Regions from separate parts of the Streptococcus sp. 4094 genome, predicted to be linked through region 3. Evidence: predicted binding sites of a transcription regulator. Region 3 holds the regulator's gene; each other region holds the start of a gene.
The links. The regulator Rex, encoded in region 3, represses fermentation and respiration genes when NADH is low (regulators of the CRP and FNR family bind a similar motif). The targets are predictions, from matches to a motif close to TTGTGAANTANTTCACAA.

Region 1 (2,210 bases), on a different contig from region 3:
GTCCGCTACAATAGTAAGAACGAGCTCTGGGGCAAGGTTCATTAGTTTCACCTCCTCTCACGAACCGTAAGGAACGTAATCGGTAACCGATGACAAAAATAGTATATCACATTAAATTTATATCATCAACATTGCTTAATGCTTGAAATATTAGGACTTATATGCTAGAATATAGTTAATTGATAAGGTTCATTAGAACACCAAAGCCCCTAACTACTGCCATAGTTAAGGGCTTTTTTGACGTATCTTAGCGATTTAACGGGTGTTGATAGGCTAGTCACTCGGTCTACTACTTACTATCTAGCCATCTGCAGACGAAATACAAGATAATTCCAGCTATAACATCCGCTATAATAGTAAGAGCGAGCTCTATGATAAGGCTCATTAGTTTCACCTCCTCTCACGAACCCATAGGAACGTAATCGGTAACCGATGACAAAAATATTATACCACACTACATTCAGATCATCAACATTGCTTAATGCTTGAACTATTGGAGTGCGGTTCACTGTAATGATGTTTTTTGTTACTCTCTTAAAGGATTACCCATTACTTGTTTCGTTTCTTTGTCCACGGCTTTAAAAGCTCATATAGTACGTTGATAAGCAACGAAGCTAGAAATACTGTAAGTAAAGTTTCTGGCATATGTAACACTTCCTTTATTAAATTGAGGGGCGAAGACAGAGGGTTTTCGCAAGCCCTCGTATATTATAATTTCAAAATCTGTTCTACTTGTTTTGTTTGCTGATGGAAAAGGATCTCATAAATAATAGTCAAAATCCACTCCTTTTAAAAAGATTTGTTAAATAATTCACAAATAATTGAAAACGAATACAAAAAGTAATATAATGATGTTAAATAGATAGCGCGAAGGCGCAGGAGGAAAATTATATGGCTACATTTTATGTTCCGGCAGTCAACCTTATTGGTAAAGGTGTTGTAAATGAAGTGGGTCCTTATATCAAGGAACTTGGCTATAAAAAGGCACTTTTGGTGACAGATAAGTTCATCGAAGGAAGTGACATTTTACCTAAGGTTTTAAAACCACTGGATACAGAAGGAATCGAATATGTCATCTTTAGCGATGTGGAGCCAAACCCTACTTGTAAGAATGTCACAGATGGGGTAGCTGCTTTGGAAGAACATGGATGTGATTTTATCATCAGTCTTGGTGGGGGGTCTCCACAGGATGCAGCTAGTTGTATCTCTATCATGGCTACAAATGGTGGAAAACCACAGGATTATGAAGGGCTTCATAAGTCTGCTAAAAAAGGCCTTCCTGTTGTAGCTATCAATACTACTGCAGGTACATCAGCAGAAATTACCATTAACTATGTGATTACCGATGAAGAACGCAAGGTTAAGATGGTAATGGTTGACAAGAATAGCCTTGCTCTTATCTCTATCAATGACCCTGAATTGATGATTTCAAAACCTCAAGCTTTGACTGCAGCGACAGGTATGGATGCTCTGACCCACGCAGTTGAAGCTTTGGTAACACCTGGTGCTTATGATGTGACCAAGAAACTGTCTATTGGTGCTATTGAACTTATCAAGGAATACCTTCCTCGCGCTGTAGCAAATGGACACGATATTGAAGCGCGTGAAGGTATGGTCAATGCCATCTTCCTTGGTGGTATGAGTTTTAACAATGCAGGTCTGGGGTATGTTCACTCAATGGCTCACCAACTCGGCGCAGTATATAACTTGCCTCATGGCGTGTGCTGTGCCATGCTACTACCAGTTATAGAACGTGAAAATGCTAAACGTGTACCAGAAGCTTTTCGCAATGTTGCTAAAGCCTTGGGCCTTCATGTAGAAGGTAAATCAGATCAAGAATGTGCCGATTATGCAATTGCTGAGATTGAGAAGCTTTCTGAGACAGTAGGTATTCCTAAGAAATTGACTGAACTTGGTATTGAAGAAAAAGATTTCGACTTTGAATACCTTTCTAAGAACGCCTTGATTGATGCCTGCGCACCAGGAAATCCATTTATGCCAACCTTAGAAGAAACGATTGCTTTTTATAAAGAGTTGTTTTAGCAAGAGATTTGACGACAATGTGACAATTCACCTCTAATTATTGACATTTCAGGAAAAATCGCAGTAAAAACGGTACAGCCTTCTTTAAATGTGCTATAATACTAGAAAAATACTTGTGGAGGTTCCATCATGGCAATATTTTTCATGATTTTTCTGATTGTTTGTGT
Region 2 (2,210 bases), on a different contig from region 3:
AGAAAATAGGTCTATACCATTTACAAATAAAAAAGAAAGGTTTATAATGTAATTGACATAATAAATTGTAGAATCAATCTTTTAAGGAGGTTAACATTATGCCTAACTATATTAAAGCAGATCAATTTTTCTACCCACACGGGGTTCGTCGTGGTGGATACTTGGAACTTGTGGACGGCAAGTTTGGAAAACATGTAGAGCAAATTCCTGAAGGAGCAGAGGTGATTGACTATACAGGTTATAGCATTGCACCAGGTCTTGTGGATACTCATATTCATGGATATGCAGGTGTAGATGTGATGGACAACAACATTGAAGGGACATTGCATACTATGAGTGAAGGACTTCTTAGTACCGGTGTTACCAGTTTCTTGCCCACAACTTTAACAGCCACTTATGAGCAATTGCTTGCAGTCACTGAAAATCTTGGAAACCATTATAAAGAAGCAACAGGTGCTAAGATTCGTGGGATTTATTATGAAGGTCCATATTTCACAGAAACTTTTAAGGGGGCACAAAATCCAACTTATATGAGAGACCCGGGTGTTGAGGAGTTTCATTCTTGGCAGGATGCTGCAAAAGGGATGCTAAATAAGATCGCTATTGCACCAGAACGTGATGGGGTGGAAGATTTTGTACGTACTATTACAGGTGAAGGTGTGACAGTTGCACTTGGACACTCAGATGCGACATTTGAACAAGCTAAGAAGGCAGTTGATGCTGGAGCTAGTGTATGGGTACATGCCTATAATGGGATGCGTGGTTTAACACACCGCGAACTCGGTATGGTAGGAGCTATGTATGAGCTCCCACATACTTACGCAGAATTGATTTGTGATGGTTATCACGTAGATCCAAAAGCTTGTGAGATTTTACTTAAGCAAAAGGGGACAGAAAACATCGCTCTTATTACGGACTGTATGACAGCTGGTGGGCTTGAAGACGGTGACTATATGTTGGGAGAATTCCCTGTTGTAGTAGCAAATGGAACTGCACGTCTCAAATCTACTGGTAATTTGGCAGGTTCTATCCTCAAACTTAAAGATGGTATGAGAAATGTAGTCGAGTGGGGTATTGCAAATCCACACGAAGCGGTCATGATGGCCAGCCTCAACCCAGCAAAATCCGTTCACATCGATGATGTCTGTGGTCAAATCCGTGAAGGCTACGATGCTGACTTTATCGTACTAGATAAAGATTTGGAATTGGTAGCAACCTACCTAGACGGTGTGAAACGTTATCAAGCATAAGAGAGAAGGCAGAAGTTAGAGACTAGCTTCTGCTTTTTTATCTATATTACTTTACCGGTAAATGAAAAAGTTAAAAATATCACAAAAAATCTTGAACAAGCAAATGAAAAGGTTTACAATTATATTATAAATAGTACAAATAAAAAAACGGAGGAGTGCTTTATGAAAGCCTATACTTATGTTAAACCAGGACTTGCTTCTTTTGTTGATGTAGACAAACCAGTTATTCGTAAGCCAACAGACGCTATTGTGCGTATCGTAAAAACCACTATTTGTGGAACAGACCTCCATATTATCAAAGGGGATGTTCCTGCTTGCCAAAGTGGTACCATTCTTGGTCACGAAGGGATTGGGATTGTTGAAGAAGTTGGGGAAGGAGTTTCTAACTTCAAAAAAGGCGACAAGGTCTTGATTTCTTGTGTCTGTGCCTGTGGTAAATGCTACTACTGTAAAAAAGGAATTTATGCCCACTGTGAAGACGAAGGGGGCTGGATTTTCGGTCACTTAATTGATGGTATGCAGGCTGAATATCTACGTGTCCCTCATGCAGATAATACTCTTTACCACACTCCAGAAGACTTGTCAGATGAAGCCTTGGTTATGCTATCAGACATTCTACCTACTGGATATGAAATTGGTGTCTTGAAAGGGGAAGTAGAACCTGGTTGCAGCGTAGCCATTATTGGTTCAGGTCCAGTTGGATTGGCTGCTCTTTTAACAGCTCAATTCTACTCACCAGCTAAATTGATTATGGTGGACTTAGACGATAACCGCTTGGAAACTGCTGTATCATTTGGTGCGACTCACAAGGTTAATTCTTCAGACCCTGAAAAAGCCATTAAAGAAATTTATGATTTGACAGATGGCCGTGGTGTAGATGTCGCTATCGAAGCTGTTGGTATTCCTGCAACATTTGATTTCTGTCAAAAGATTATTGGTGTAGACGGAACAGTTGCCAAC
Region 3 (2,210 bases):
GTCCACAATCATCCTTCGGGAGCGGTAGCCCCTAGCCGAAATGATGATCATGTCACTAAACTTGTTAAAGAAGCCTGCGACCTGATGGGAATTGTCCTCTTGGACCATTTGATTGTCTCATATTCTAGTTACTTTAGTTACCGTGAAAAAACAGATTTAATCTAAAGTTCATTAACGACATAGTCAAAGAGGTTTTTATCTTTGGGACGATTTTCAAAAAGAAACTCTGGATGCCATTGGACACCGAGAAAGGCGACATCATCCGTACTCATAACAGCTTCTATAATACCATCTTTAGGATCATGAGCCGCAATCTTTAAATTTGGTGCTAAATCCTTGATGCTCTGGTGGTGGAAGGAGTTGATATGGGAGATTTCTCCATAGATTTCTCGAAGAACTGTATCAGGTTCTGTCACCAAGCGTTGGGTTGTGTACTCGGCGGAACAATCCTGCCAGTGATCTTCGATATCTTGGTACAAAGTTCCACCCATGGCAACGTTAAAGAGTTGAGTCCCACGACAGACAGAGAAAATCGGCTTTTGCTGTTTGATAGCTTCCTTGATGAGGGCTAGTTCGAATATATCTCTTTGAAGGTGGTAGTCATCGCTATCAATGGTTTTTGGTTCACCATAGAATTTTGGATCAACATTTTGCCCACCTGTCAAGATGAGCTTGTCAATCATACTGATATAGTGGCAGGCCATTTCTTGATCACCAATCGGTAGGATGATGGGAATCCCTCCAGCGTCTTTAACGCCTTCAACAAAGCCTTTTGCTGCGTAGCTCATCATGATGTCATCATCAGGATGAGTTTTTTCGTTTCCTGTAATCCCTATAACTGGTTTTTTCATAAAATGATTTTCGCTTTCTAATCCTCTTTTCGCATGAAATAGAGGAGTGTTTGGAGTTCACTTGTCAAATCGACATACTGAACGACCACATCTTTTGGTAAATGCAGATGGACTGGTGAAAAACTAAGAATTCCTTTCACGCCAGCATCAACCAAGAGATTGGCAACCTCTTGTGACTTAACGCTGGGAACGGTCAGGATAGCAGTCTTCACATCAGCATCCTTGATTTTATCCTTGATTTGAGAAATCCCGTAAATAGGAATTCCATCAGGAGTTTGGGTTCCGACTTCGGGATGGTCATCTAGGTCAAAGGCCATGATAATCTTCATCTTGTTACGCTCGTGGAAGCGGTAGTGGAGAAGGGCATGGCCCATATTTCCAATACCAACCAGCATGACATTGGTAATAGAGTTATCATTGAGCAAATCGGCAAAAAATGTCATCAGTTTTTTGACATCATATCCAAATCCACGCCGACCTAGTTCACCAAAATAGGAAAAATCACGACGTACGGTCGCTGAATCAATCCCAATGGCCTCTGCAATTTGCTTAGAGTTGGCACGTTCAATCTTTTCTGCATGAAATCTCTTAAAAATTCGATAGTAGAGAGAGAGTCTTTTTGCTGTAGCTTTTGGAATAGCAGACTGTTTATCTTTCACAAAATCACAACCTTTCTATTCTTCTATTTTATAGAAACATTGTGAAAAAATCAACAAAAACAAGAAAAAACTAAGAAAAATCTTAGTTTTGTTGTAAAAAATCTGCATGTGATAGAAAACGGTAGAGGTCTCCGACCAGTCCTTGGTAAACTTCCTGTCCTTTAAAGGTCAAAGAAGTTACATAAAGTGTATCTGGCAGAGTCACACATCCTGACAGAGCTAGCATGAGAGCCTCGTAATCCTCATACTTGAGAGTGCGCTCTACATGATAGCTGTCCTTATAGGTCAGTTCAAACATTTTGGCTCTATCTTTCCGATTTTGTAAAGACACCACGTTCTACCAAGCTATCCATGAGGAAATAGAATTTTTCCTGATGAATGTGGTGGTCTTCTGATTTGAAAATATCAACTAGACGTAGCCCAAACTTGTCAGTGATATTGATTTTAGCACCTGTAAGTTCCTTGTTAATGATGATTTTGAGTTGGAAGCCTTCACCGCTGTTTGGCACTTTTTCAAGTAGGCGAGTCAATTCATAGTTACCAACCTTAGTCTCAAAAAAGGTGTTGTCCTTAAGGGTGAATTTTTTAACAGAAGGGCTAAGAGTGTAGTCGTAACGACAATTTTTTAACTGAATGGTTTTTTCAAATGCCATATGGCTAACCTCCGATAATTTCTTTTAAGGTCTTTGCGAGGGTATGT
Region 4 (2,210 bases), on a different contig from region 3:
CTTCCACTTCCTCCAAATTATCCACATCTACAAAGGTTGTTGTGATCCCATAACGAGGAAGGGTTTCTTTCAAGAGATTGAAGGTTCCACCGTAAATAGTTGATGCTGCCACTAGATGGTCACCAGCATGGGCAAGCGCCAAAATTGTATAAGTCACTGCAGCCATACCTGATGCTGTTGCTAGCGCTCCAACACCGCCTTCAAGAGCAGCAATTCTTTCTTCAAAAGCAGCCGTTGTAGGATTTGTAATACGAGTATAGATATTACCTGGCTTTCTCAAGGCAAACAAATCGGCACCTTCCTGCGTGTCATCAAAAACAAAGGATGTTGTTTGATAAATCGGCACTGCACGAGACTTAGTTGCTGGATCCACTACTTGCCCAGCATGTAGTTGTAAGGTTTCAAATTTAAAATCACGAGTCATAAAACGACCTCCCAATAGTTTGATTAAAGATATTGTAGCACCTTAAGGTATAGTTGACCAATATTAGTTTTCTATATTTTGATATAAGAAATAGCTATTACTCTATTTTTAAAATGAAAAAAGCACGAATCAATCGTGCTCATTTTCTTAATCTACATAAGTATCTTCATTTTTATTGAGGAAGGCATATGGAAGACCCATCAAGAAGCCTCCTCCGATAAAGTTTCCGATGAAGGTTACACCCCAGTGGCGAAGCATATTTCCAACACCGAAGTTAGCAATTGAATCCGCAGCAACACTGAATTTCACAATCGCGAAAGAAGCAAAGTTTGCAGCAATGTGCTCGTTTGTTAAGAATACAAACATGTAAATAGCTGACAAAACAAGCCAAAGTTTGGCACCACCATCTTTGACCAAAACAAATGAAAGAATCGCAATATTTACGAAAATATTTGCCAAAATCGCCTCAAGCAAGATCAATTCATTTGAGCGGCCTAACTTCATCTCAACAACCCCTGAGATGAAACTATCGTGAGTCAGATGTGCATAGGCTGCTGAATGAGCAAAGCCCCACCCTGCTATCAAGGCTCCGATAAGGTTGAACAAGGTACAGTATAGTAAAATCTCAGCTGTTTTTCTCCAAGAGATTTTTTTCAAGAAACTACCTGCAGTCAAGAACATCATGTTTGATGTTACCAACTCGGCATTCAAAAAAACAATGTAGGCCAAGCCCCAAGCAAAGACAAATGGGAAGAGGAAGCGTCCACTACCTGGTGCGATTTTATTAATCAAGTCAGCCCCAACTGCACCTGCAGCAGTACTGAAGGTTAAAAATGCACCTGCGAACATAGAACGAATCGCATACTTAAATTTGCTTTGACTATAAAGACTTTCTTTCTTCTTGCAAGCAAATTCAATCTTTGAGATAAATTCTGAAGAAACCATAATAAACTCCTAAATCTTTTTTCTTGATAATTATATCACAAACTTTAGATTTTAGGAAGCGTTTTCTGTATTTCATAAAAGTTTATTTTTATGAAAATCTAAAAAAAATCAGTGAAATTCTAGATTTCACTGATTTGTACTAATAAAATTGTTTATATGGTTGATTGAAAGCTGTTAGGATTTCATCAGATGTTTGTGAATAATCTTTTGTTTCTTTCAAATCACCTTTTACAATAATACGTTCTGTAGCAGCAAGGTCTTCACAGGTTACTAATGTGATTTCATTGACCCCATCTCTATCATCAACTTCATCAACACGATCCGGTGTCACACGTTTGACTTCACGGATTTCATAGGTATAAACTTTATTTTTATCGGTTAGATAAATCTTCATACCATTTTTAGCGTTATCTAAAGGAGAAAATAACATTTTATTAGCATTATCAACACCAAAGATATGGTGACTAGCTAGACTATAATTTCCTTCTCCCATTACTTGCTCGCGTTTCATTGTACCAGCGCCGTAGAAGAGATTAACATTATCAAGTCCTTTAAAAATCGGCAAATTCATTTCCAATTCAGGAATTGCAATTCCCCCAATAACTGGTAATTTTTGAGCATCCCATTGAGAAGCTAGAACAGCTTCCGAAGAGATCGCTTTGACCGAATCAAAATCAAAATTTCCTTCTGTATCCTGATTTTCTTCTATTTTTTCTTTTGATACCTGGCTAACTTGATACTTATTGGTATTCCAGACCATGAAAATATTTCGAATTTGCGCATTAAAAATCAAAACCAGTGACAGTACTATCAGAAATCCTGCTAGGATATTTGTCAGCAG

Region 1: a site for Rex is predicted at 800-817, ahead of HT721_RS03365 (iron-containing alcohol dehydrogenase). Genes of this name have one in related genera too.
Region 2: a site for Rex is predicted at 1,318-1,335, ahead of HT721_RS09525 (zinc-dependent alcohol dehydrogenase family protein). Genes of this name have one in related genera too.
Region 4: a site for Rex is predicted at 1,393-1,410, ahead of HT721_RS02670 (formate/nitrite transporter family protein). Genes of this name have one in related genera too.

Annotation. Positions count from the first base shown of each region.
Region 1 is NZ_VMMI01000011.1:34,745-36,954, reverse strand. It holds gene HT721_RS03365 (iron-containing alcohol dehydrogenase) at 892-2,043, shown strand; gene HT721_RS03360 (SPFH domain-containing protein) at 2,188-2,210, shown strand, end outside.
Region 2 is NZ_VMMI01000045.1:30,702-32,911, reverse strand. It holds gene nagA (N-acetylglucosamine-6-phosphate deacetylase) at 99-1,250, shown strand; gene HT721_RS09525 (zinc-dependent alcohol dehydrogenase family protein) at 1,413-2,210, shown strand, end outside.
Region 3 is NZ_VMMI01000005.1:2,778-4,987, reverse strand. It holds gene radC (DNA repair protein RadC) at 1-165, shown strand, start outside; gene HT721_RS00725 (gamma-glutamyl-gamma-aminobutyrate hydrolase family protein) at 162-851, opposite strand; gene HT721_RS00720 (redox-sensing transcriptional repressor Rex) at 869-1,510, opposite strand; gene HT721_RS00715 (DUF4649 family protein) at 1,593-1,808, opposite strand; gene HT721_RS00710 (DUF1831 domain-containing protein) at 1,816-2,163, opposite strand; gene HT721_RS00705 (cysteine desulfurase family protein) at 2,168-2,210, opposite strand, start outside.
Region 4 is NZ_VMMI01000008.1:185,936-188,145, forward strand. It holds gene HT721_RS02665 (O-acetylhomoserine aminocarboxypropyltransferase/cysteine synthase family protein) at 1-424, opposite strand, end outside; gene HT721_RS02670 (formate/nitrite transporter family protein) at 572-1,369, opposite strand; gene srtA (sortase SrtA) at 1,509-2,210, opposite strand, start outside.